DNA from 3 places in the Oceanimonas sp. GK1 genome. Region 1 is predicted to be linked to each of the others. Evidence: predicted binding sites of a transcription regulator. Region 1 holds the regulator's gene; each other region holds the start of a gene.
What was found. Region 1 encodes MetJ, which represses methionine synthesis genes. Its sites were predicted from a motif close to AGANNTCTAGANNTCT; they were not measured.

Region 2: metN (methionine ABC transporter ATP-binding protein MetN) is a predicted target of MetJ. The motif match lies at 1,619-1,634, and genes of this name have one in related genera.
Region 3: metA (homoserine O-succinyltransferase) is a predicted target of MetJ. The motif match lies at 1,552-1,567, and genes of this name have one in related genera.

What each region holds. Positions count from the first base shown of each region.
Region 1 is NC_016745.1:209,249-212,523, forward strand. It holds gene metL (bifunctional aspartate kinase/homoserine dehydrogenase II) at 1-531, opposite strand, end outside; gene metB (cystathionine gamma-synthase) at 532-1,692, opposite strand; gene metJ (met regulon transcriptional regulator MetJ) at 1,870-2,196, shown strand; gene cysQ (3'(2'),5'-bisphosphate nucleotidase CysQ) at 2,233-3,042, opposite strand; gene nudE (ADP compounds hydrolase NudE) at 3,045-3,275, opposite strand, start outside.
Region 2 is NC_016745.1:849,141-852,415, reverse strand. It holds gene GU3_RS04055 (ABC transporter permease) at 1-437, opposite strand, end outside; gene GU3_RS04050 (ABC transporter permease subunit) at 430-1,449, opposite strand; gene metN (methionine ABC transporter ATP-binding protein MetN) at 1,729-2,772, shown strand; gene GU3_RS04040 (methionine ABC transporter permease) at 2,753-3,275, shown strand, end outside.
Region 3 is NC_016745.1:866,861-870,135, reverse strand. It holds gene GU3_RS04130 (sodium:proton antiporter) at 1-527, shown strand, start outside; gene metA (homoserine O-succinyltransferase) at 562-1,515, opposite strand; gene GU3_RS04120 (CinA family nicotinamide mononucleotide deamidase-related protein) at 1,657-2,832, shown strand; gene GU3_RS04115 (phosphatase PAP2 family protein) at 2,866-3,275, opposite strand, start outside.

The DNA.
Region 1 (3,275 bases):
GGCCAGCAACCGGCGCGACTGCTCTTCCTGCACCCGCACCGGGGCACCGGACACCCGCAGAAAACGGCGCGCATCCAGACTGGCGGCAGACAGCCCCTGGCTGCACAGCACCTGCGCCAGCAGCCGGGATGACCAGACTTCGCCGAACGACTGAATAAAGCTGCGCTGATGGTCGTCAAGCCGGCTCTGCTCCAGCACTCGGGCAATGGTGGCAATGTCCTGGTCCAGTGCCGCCAGCAGGGGTGGGGTTTCGGTGGCGGGCAGCGCGCTTTCAATCAGGTTGCGCTGAAAGGCGTGCAGCCCCGCCAGCGCTTCGCCCGCGGCGGTATCGCCACTGGCGAACAGGCTGAGCAGCTCAATCAGCCGGTTGGTGGTCTTGCCCGGGGCCGACACCACGATCAGGGCGTCGGGCTGCTGCAGCCGGTGAATAATGCCGGCAACCCGGTGAAAACAGGCGGCATCGGCCAGGCTGCTGCCGCCAAACTTGTGCACCGGTCGCTGGGCGCCGGCCTCGGGCTCGAGAGTGGTCATTTACTTGCTGAGTACCTTGAATGCGTTTTCCAGATCGTGGATCAGATCGCCACTGTCCTCAATGCCCACCGATACCCGCAACAGCTGCGGGCTGATGCCGGCCTCGGCCAGGGCTTGCGGGCTCATGGCGGCATGGGTCATGGTGGCCGGGTGGGCGATCAGGCTTTCCACCCCGCCCAGGGATTCGGCCAGGGAGAACAGTTGCAGCTGCTGCAAAAAGGCCTTGAGGCCGGCTTCGTCTGCATCCAGCTCAAAGCTGAGCATGGCGCCAAAGCCGCTTTGCTGGCGGGCGGCAATGGCGTGGCCCGGGTTGCCCGGCAGGCTGGGATGATAGACCGCTTTCACCTTCGGCTGGCTTTGCAAAAAGGCCACCAGCGCCTCGGCGTTTTCACAGTGCTGACGCATGCGCACCCCCAGGGTACGCAGGCCGCGCAGGGTGAGGTAGTTGTCAAAGGCGGAGCCGGTCAGCCCCAGGCAGTTGGCCCACCAGCGCAGCTGCTCAGCCAGATCCGGATCCGCCGCCACCACGGCGCCACCCAGGGCGTCGGAGTGGCCGTTGATGTACTTGGTGGTGGAGTGCAGCACCAGATCGGCGCCCAGGGCCAGGGGCTGTTGCAGCGCCGGCGACAAAAAGGTGTTGTCCACCACGCTGAGGGCACCCACTTCCCGGGCGGCGCGGCACAGCGCCTGAATGTCCACCACCCGCAGCAACGGGTTGGACGGGGTTTCAATCCACAGCATGCGCGGCTGGCGGGCCATGACCGCCGCCAGGGCCTCGGCGTCGGTCTGATCCACATAAGCCAGCTCAAACAGGCCCTTGGCGGCCAGGGAGTTGAACAGCCGCTGGCTGCCGCCGTAGCAGTCGTGGGGCACCACCAGCAGATCGCCGGGTTGCAGCTGGGAGGTCACGATCAAATTGATGGCGCCCAGGCCGCTGGCGGTCACCGCCGCGCCAGCGCCGCCTTCCAGGTGGGTCAGGGCGTCGAGCAAGGTCTGGCGGGTAGGGTTGCCGGAGCGGGCGTAGTCGAACTGGCGCTTCTGATTAAAGTCGGCAAAGGTGTAGGTGCTGCTCAGATAGATGGGCGGCACCACGGCGCCGTGCTGAGTGTCGCTCTCAAGGCCGGTACGAACGGCATAAGTCTGAGTCTTGTAGTCTGGCATGTCCTTCTCCTTTGCGCACGGCAGCCTGAAACGGGAAAATTTCGCGTAGCGCACAGTACCCCAGCAGGAAAAAGCCGTCAAGCCATCCGGACATCCATAAGGCTTTGCCGTTGGATTGCCAACACAAAATGCAGGGGTTACAATCCGCCGGAACCAATTCCCGAACGCAGGTGGACGATGAAAACTGAATGGAACGGCGACTATATCAGCCCTTACGCCGAGCACGGCAAGAAAAGCGAGCAGGTCAAAAAGATCACCGTTTCCATCCCGCTCAAGGTGCTCAAGGTGCTCACCGACGAGCGCACCCGCCGCCAGGTCAACAACCTGCGTCATGCCACCAACAGCGAGCTGCTGTGCGAGGCCTTTCTGCACGCCTACACCGGACAGCCCCTGCCCCAGGACGAGGATCTGCGCAAAGATGTGCCCGATCAGATCCCCGCTCACGCCCGAGAGATCATGACGGCGCTGGGCATCGAGATTGAGGATTTCGGGCAGGATGACTGAACGGAACAGGGGCGGCCATGGCCGCCCCTGTTGCATTTAGACCTTCGCTTGCAGAATGTCCTGCCAGGGCAGGTTTTCATCTCCCAGAGTAATAAAGTTGGGGTTGATCAGGCTGTCGCGCTCGTTGTAGCTGAGCCGCCCCAGTCCCAAATCCAGAATACGGCCCCCCGCCTCTTCCACGATGCACTGGGTGGCGCCGGTGTCCCACTCGCCGGTGGGGCCGATGCGCATGTACAGATCCGCCTGTCCTTCCGCCACCAGGCACGACTTGAGCGAGCTGGAGCCCAGCGGCAGCAGGCGGTAGTCCAGATCGTCGGTGAGCCGGGAGCGCACCCAGTCCACGTTCTGCCGCCGGCTGATGGCAATGCGCAGGCTGCGAACCGGCTGGTGGTAATGGCGGGCACGTATGGGGGTGGTCTCGCCGTTGGCTTCCTTGAAGGCACCGTGACCGCGCACCGCGTAATACATCAGATCGTGCACCGGGCCGTACACCACCCCCAGCACCGGCCGGCCGTGCTCGATCAGCGCAATCATGGTGGAAAAGTCGCCACTGCCGGCAATAAACTCCTGGGTGCCGTCCAGCGGGTCCACCAGCCAGTAGCGGGACCAGGCGCGGCGCTCGGCCAGCGGAATGTCGCCGCCCTCTTCCGACAGCACCGGAATATCCGCCAGGGCGCGCAGGGCCCGATCAAGGTAGGCGTGGGCCGCCAGATCGGCGCTGGTGACCGGGCTGTCGTCGTCTTTGCTTTGGGCCTGATAGCGACCGCTGTTGTAGAGCGACAGGATCAATTGGCCGGATTCACGGGCTGCCGCCTTTACCCCCGGCAGCAGGGCACAGGTATCCATGCTTATTCCTCTTTGTTGAGCCAGTCCTGCAACAAAAACAGACCACAAATGCTGCGGGCTTCGGAAAAATCGGGCCGGGCAATCAGCTCGTCCAGCCGGGCCAGGGGCCAGGGCACCACTTCCAGCGGCTCCGGCTCGTCCCCTTCCCGCTGTTCCGGATACAAGTTCCGTGCCAGCAAAATATCCATGCGGCTGCCAAAATAACCGGGTGCCAGGCTCACCTGCTTGAGCGG
Region 2 (3,275 bases), 640 kb from region 1:
GTGCGAAAGCCGTACACCAGGCGGGCGACGATATCCCGCCCCGAGCTGTCGGTACCCAGATAGTGACGACTGCCGGCATCGGGCGCCGTCGGTGGATAACTGTCGCCGCTGTAGTCCTGCTCATAGGGGCTCCAGGGCACCGGCGGCAACAGCACCCAGTTGCCGGGCTGCCCGGCCAGAGCGTGTTTCAGCTCCCGGTAGTTGGTTTCGTACTGGTAGCCGAGATCAAAGGTGTTACCCGGGATCACCGCGCCATAGGTAGGAAAATACAGCCGGCCTTCATACTTCACCAGCAGCGCCCGGTTACTGACCCACAGCTCGGCGGCCAGCGACAGCAGCACCATGATCATGAACAGCACAAAGGCGTAATAGCCGCGCTTGATACTGCGAAAGCGGCGCAGCTTTTTTCGAGTCACATCGGAAAGCAGCCTAGCCATCGAACCTCACTCGCGGATCCACCAGCGCCACACAGATATCCGACAGGATGTTGCCCACCAGCATCAGTAACGAGGTCACCGCCAGTATGCCCATCACCACCGGGTAATCCCGCTCCACCACCGCCTCGTAACCCAGCAGGCCCAGGCCGTCGATATTGAAGATCACCTCGATCAGAAAAGAACCGGCGAAAAACACCGAAATCACGTTGCCAAAGTGGCTGGCAATGGGGATCAGGCTGTTGCGCAGGGCATGGCGGGTAACCGCCTGGCGAAAGGGCAGCCCCTTGGCCACGGCGGTACGTACATAGTCGGCGGAGAGGTTTTCCATCAGGCTGTTTTTCATGGTCATGGTCAGCACCGCAAAGTCGCCGATGGCATAGGCAATCAGCGGCAGCAGGGCATGATGAAACAGGTTGAAGGTCTTGGGCCAGAATCCCTCCAGGTAATAGAAGTCGTCGCCCACAAACCCGCCCATGGGAAACCAGCCCAGCTGAAAGGCGAAAATGGTCAGCAGGAAAATGCCCACCACATAGGCCGGCAGCGCATAGCCGGCATAGATCAGCATGGAGCTGATGCTGTCGAAGCGGCTGTTGTGCTTCAGGGCCTTGAGAATACCGAGCGGAATGGACACCAGGTAACTGAGCAAAAAGGTACAGATGCCGAAAAAGGCCGACACCGGCAACCGCTCCTTGATAAGCTCCCACACCGGCAGGTAATAGCGGGTCGAATCGCCCAGGTCCAGCCGCACCAGCTTGCCCAGCCAGTCCAGATAGGCTTCCGCCACCGGCTTGTCGAGGCCGTAAAAGGCCTTGAGTTCGTCAATTTGCTCGGAAGACAGCACCTGGCCGCCCCGGCTGCTCTGACTGTATTCGCTGCCCGCCAGCTGGCTTTCCATCAGCATGCGCTCCACCGGCCCCCCCGGCACGAAGCGGGTAATGGCAAACACCACCAGGGTAATGCCGAGAAAGGTGGGGATCAGCAGCAATAATCGACGCAGAAAATACTGGCCCATCGTTTTCCTTGTATTCGTTCCCTGAAACAGAATGAAAGGCACTCGGCACACTGGCCGCAGGATCCTTGTCAGCTTACGGGTTATGGTGCTCTTTTTCATCCTATATCAATGCATTGGCAAAGCGCGCCTTTTTCCTTGTCGCCCCGAGGAGGGAAATACTCGTTGACTCGGACGTCCAGACGGCTTAGCATCCTCTGCTATTCGTCATGGTTTCATGACTTGTCCCTGTTCTTACGCTGTCTATGCAGTGGATAACCATACCGGAAGGCCCATCCTCCGATGATCAAACTGACCAATATCACCAAGCGCTACGGAGCGGGCGAATCCGCCGTTCACGCCGTGAACAACATCGATCTGGAGGTTGCCGCCGGCCAGATCATGGGCGTTATCGGCGAATCCGGGGCCGGCAAGAGCACCCTGATCCGTTGCGTCAACCTGCTGGAGCGCCCGACCGAGGGCCAGGTGTACGTGGATGGCCAGGATCTGACCGCCATGAGCGGCACCCAGCTGTCCCGCGCCCGCCGCAACATCGGCATGATTTTTCAGCACTTCAACCTGCTGTCATCCCGCACCGTGTTCGACAACATCGCCCTGCCCCTGGAGCTGGCCGGCGCCTCCAGGGCCGACATCAAACAGCGGGTGAATGAGCTGCTGGAGCTGGTCGGCCTGTCCCACCGCGCCAACGCCTATCCCAAGGCCCTCTCGGGCGGCCAGAAACAGCGGGTAGCCATTGCCCGGGCGCTGGCGCCGGCGCCCAAGGTGCTGCTGTGCGACGAGGCCACCTCGGCGCTCGACCCGCAAACCACTCAATCGATCCTGGCGCTGCTGAAAGAACTCAACCAGCGGCTGGGCCTGACCATTTTGCTGATCACCCACGAAATGCAGGTGGTCAAGTCCATCTGCGACCGGGTGGCCATCATCAACGACGGCGAGCTGGTGGAGCAGGGGGAAGTGGCCTGGTTCTTTGCCAATGCCAGAACCGAGCTGGCCCGGCGCTTTATCGCCTCCACCATTCATCTGGAAATTCCCGATGAATACCAGGCCCGACTGTCACCCGATCCGGTGGCCGGTGCCCTGCCCCTGGTGCGGCTGGGCTTTACCGGGGACACCGTGGACACCCCGCTGATCTCCATTCTCAGCCGGGAACTGCACGTCGACGTCACCATTCTCAGCGCCGACATCGAGTACGCCGGCGGGGTCAAGTTCGGCTTTATGCTGGCGGAGCTCGATGGCCAGCCCGAGCAGACTCAGGCCGCCATCACTTATCTTCAGGAACACAAAATTCAGGTGGAGTTACTCGGTTATGTCCGACGCCATGATTAACCTGCTGCTCTCGGCACTCTGGGAGACCCTGATCATGACCTTTGGCTCGGGCGCCATTGCCTGTGCCCTGGGCCTGCCGCTGGGCATTGCCCTGCATGTGAGCAAGCCCGGCCAGATCTGGGAAAACAAGGCTTTTAACAAAATCCTGGGTACGGTGGTGAATATCGGCCGCTCGGTGCCCTTCATCATTCTGCTGGTGGCCATCATTCCCTTTACCCGGCTGGTGGTGGGCACCAGCATCGGCACCTGGGCCGCCGTGGTGCCGCTCACCGTGGCCGCCATTCCCTTTGTGGCCCGGTTGATGGAAGGGGCGCTGATGGAGGTGCCGTCCGGACTGGTGGAAGCGGCCCAGGCCATGGGCGCCCGCCGGCTGCAGATCGTGTACAAGGTGTTGCTGCCCGAGGCCCTGCCCGGCATGCTCAACGGCATCATCATTACCCTGGTGACCCTGGTCAACTATTCCGCCATGGCCGGGGCCGTGGGCGGCGGTGGCCTGGGGGATG
Region 3 (3,275 bases), 660 kb from region 1:
TATCCGGCGCCCTGGCCATGGTGGTGGCGGGCATCATTGTCGGCAACTGGACCCGCTACACCGGCTTTTCGGAGCAGAGCCAGAAATACCTGGATCACTTCTGGCATCTGCTGGACGAGTTCCTCAACGCCCTGCTGTTCCTGCTGATTGGTCTGGCCATGCTGCTGGTGCAGTTCCACTGGCAGGCCTGGATACTGGTGCTGCTGTCCATTCCGCTGGTACTGGCCAGCCGCTTTGCCAGCGTGGCGCTGCCCTATGTGGGCTTTCGCCGGGTACGCAGCTACAACAAGTATTCGGTGCGCATTCTCACCTGGGGCGGCTTGCGGGGCGGTCTGTCGCTGGCCATGGCACTGTCCATTCCGGCGGGCGTGAAACTGGGCAGCGACGGCCAGGTTGACCTGCGCGATCTGGTGCTGATGATGACCTACGCCATCGTGCTGTTCTCGATTATCGTGCAGGGCATGACCATTACCCCGATGATCAACAAGGCCAAGGCGGCGGAAAAGGCCGGCTTTCCCATCGACTGAATAGAAGAAAGGGGCCTCGGCCCCTTTTTCGTTGTTAGTCTTCCCAGTCTTTGGTCAGGGTGTCACCGGCGGCGCTGAGGGTGTTCAGATCATAGGGCGTCAGCTGGTAAACGTGGTAGTTGAGCCAGTTGGCAAACAGCAGGTGACCGTGGCTGCGCCAGGTCGCCCTGGGTGCCTTGTCCGGGTTGTTGTCGGGGTAATAGTTCACCGGCATGTTCGGCTCTATGCCCACCGCCAGATCACGCTGGTATTCCTGGTGCAGGGTATCGGGATCGTATTCCGGGTGGCCGGTCACGAACACCTGACGCCGATCCGGGCTCACCGCCAGGTACATGCCCACCTGCTCCGAGCCGGCCAGGATCTTGAGGTTGGTTTTTTCCCGAATCAGCTCCAGCGGAAAATCCGCATAACGGGAATGGGGTGCCAGAAACACATCATCAAATCCACGGACCAAGGGCTCGAACTGGCCCATGTTCTGGTGCTCATACACACCGGAGAGCTTTTCCAGCCGGGTACGCTTGTCGAGGTTATACAGGATCTTGAGACCGGCCTGGGCCGCCCAGCACAGAAACAGGGTGGAGGTGACATGGCTTTTTGACCACTCCACGACCTGCTCGATCTTGTCCCAGTACACCACGTCGCAAAAATCGGTCAGCCCCAGGGGCGCGCCGGTGATGATCAGGCCGTCATAAAACTGATCCTTGATCTGCTCGAAGTCGTAGTAAAAATGCTCCAGGTGCGACTGGGGCGTGTTCTTGGACGGCCGGTTGTCGATGCGCAGCAGATCCACGCCAATTTGCAGCGGCGAGTTCGACAGCATGCGCAACAGCTGGTTTTCGGTTTCGATTTTCTTCGGCATCAGGTTGAGCAGCAGCACCCGCATCGGTCGTATATCCTGATTCACCGCCCGTGTCTCCGTCATCACGAAGATATTTTCTCGGCTCAGGACATTGGCCGCCGGCAGGCGATCCGGAATTCGAATGGGCATGTGCTTACTCCATGTACTGCATCGGTAGGAAAGTCTAGACATCTAGAAATCTACAATAAGGGCCGGCGCTTGTCATCCGCAACCTGTGTTGCACCGAAAAGATGCGTTAGAATTTGAGCGTTTTTCTTCAAGGATTTACATATGGAACCCGTGATTGAACTGGTCAGTACCGGCGACGAGGTGCTCACCGGCCTGATAACCGATACCAATGCCGGCTGGCTGTCGCAACGGCTGCTGGAGCAGGGCTGGCAGGTACGCCGGCGCTTTACCCTGGGCGACGACAAGGCCGATCTGGTGGAATTGTTTGAACAGCGCAGCCATCAGGCCGATGTGGTGATCGTGAATGGCGGCCTGGGGCCGACCTCGGACGACATCAGCGCCGAGGCCATGGCCGCGGCCGCCGGCGTGCCCCTGGTGCTGAATGAACACTGGCTGAAGGTCATGCAGGACAAATACGCCGGCCGCGGCCGCACCATGCCGGAAAGCAATACCAAGCAGGCCATGCTGCCCGAAGGCGCCGAGCTGGTGGACAATCCCATCGGTACCGCCTGCGGCTTTGCGGTGCAATACAACCGGGCGTTGTTTTTCTTTACCCCCGGGGTGCCGTCCGAGCTGAAAAAAATGATGGAGCAGGAAATTTTGCCCCGGCTGCGCACCCGGCTGGGCCAGCAGGGACAAAGCCAGGTACGGCGCTACTTTACCTTCGGGCTGTCGGAGTCGGGCCTGAGCGATCGGCTCGATCCCCTGAGCTGGCCGGCGGGCATCACCCTGGGGTACCGGGCCAATTCGCCCACCATAGAGCTGAAACTGATCATCGACAGCGGCACTGCCGACGCCATCGCCCAGGCCGAAGCGCAATTGCTGGAGCAGGTAGGCAGCCATGTGGTGGCCCGCAACACGCTGACATTTGATGCGCTGGCGGCACAACTGCACGACCGGGATCTGGTGGTGTTTGAAGACGCCAGTGGCGGCCGGCTGACCGACACCATTCACACCCTGACCACGGAGTTTGAAGGCCACTACCTGGCCGGACTGCCCGACAGCGCCGAGGATCTGGCCCAGTGGCTACAGGGCGCGGGCCGGGCCACCACCCTGGCCATTGGTGCCGAAGGGCCCAATGGCGTACCGCTGGCCCTGCTGACGCCGGAAGGCTGCCAGGCACAAACGGTAAAGGTACACTTTCGCGATCCGCTGATGCGACGCCGGCTGCTGGCCTTTGCCGCCTTTGACATGCTGCGCCGGCAGCTGGAAGGGCTGCCGGTGATCGTCGACTATGACATTCTGCCCCGCAGCGAGCAGGTCAGCCTGCCGCAATAACCCAAAGGGCGGCCAGGCCGCCCTTGTTGCGCTTTACTGAAGTTGCCAGCGGCGCAGCAGTTTTTCCGCCGGGGTGACCAGGGTTTCGGTCAGCCGGTGCGCCAGGGGGGTATGAAACAGCCAGGCGGCGGTGATCAGCGCCAGGGGAATGGAGCCGCAGATAAAGTCGGTAAACCAGTGGGCACCCGACATCACCCGCGGCATGGCCAGGGCCAGCACCAGGGGCACCACGGCGTACAGGTAACGACGTGGAAAACGGTAAACCGCAAACAACAGGAAGGTGGCAAAGCCAATGCCGTGATCGCTGGGGAAGGAATCGCCCGAGGCGTCCTTGGCCTTGATATGGGGCACCAGCTGGCTGACCCGCTGGGCCTGCTCGTACACCAGGGTCGGGCTGGGCCGCTCCACCGGCAACGCCTTGCCCGCCGCCGCTTCCAGTGAAA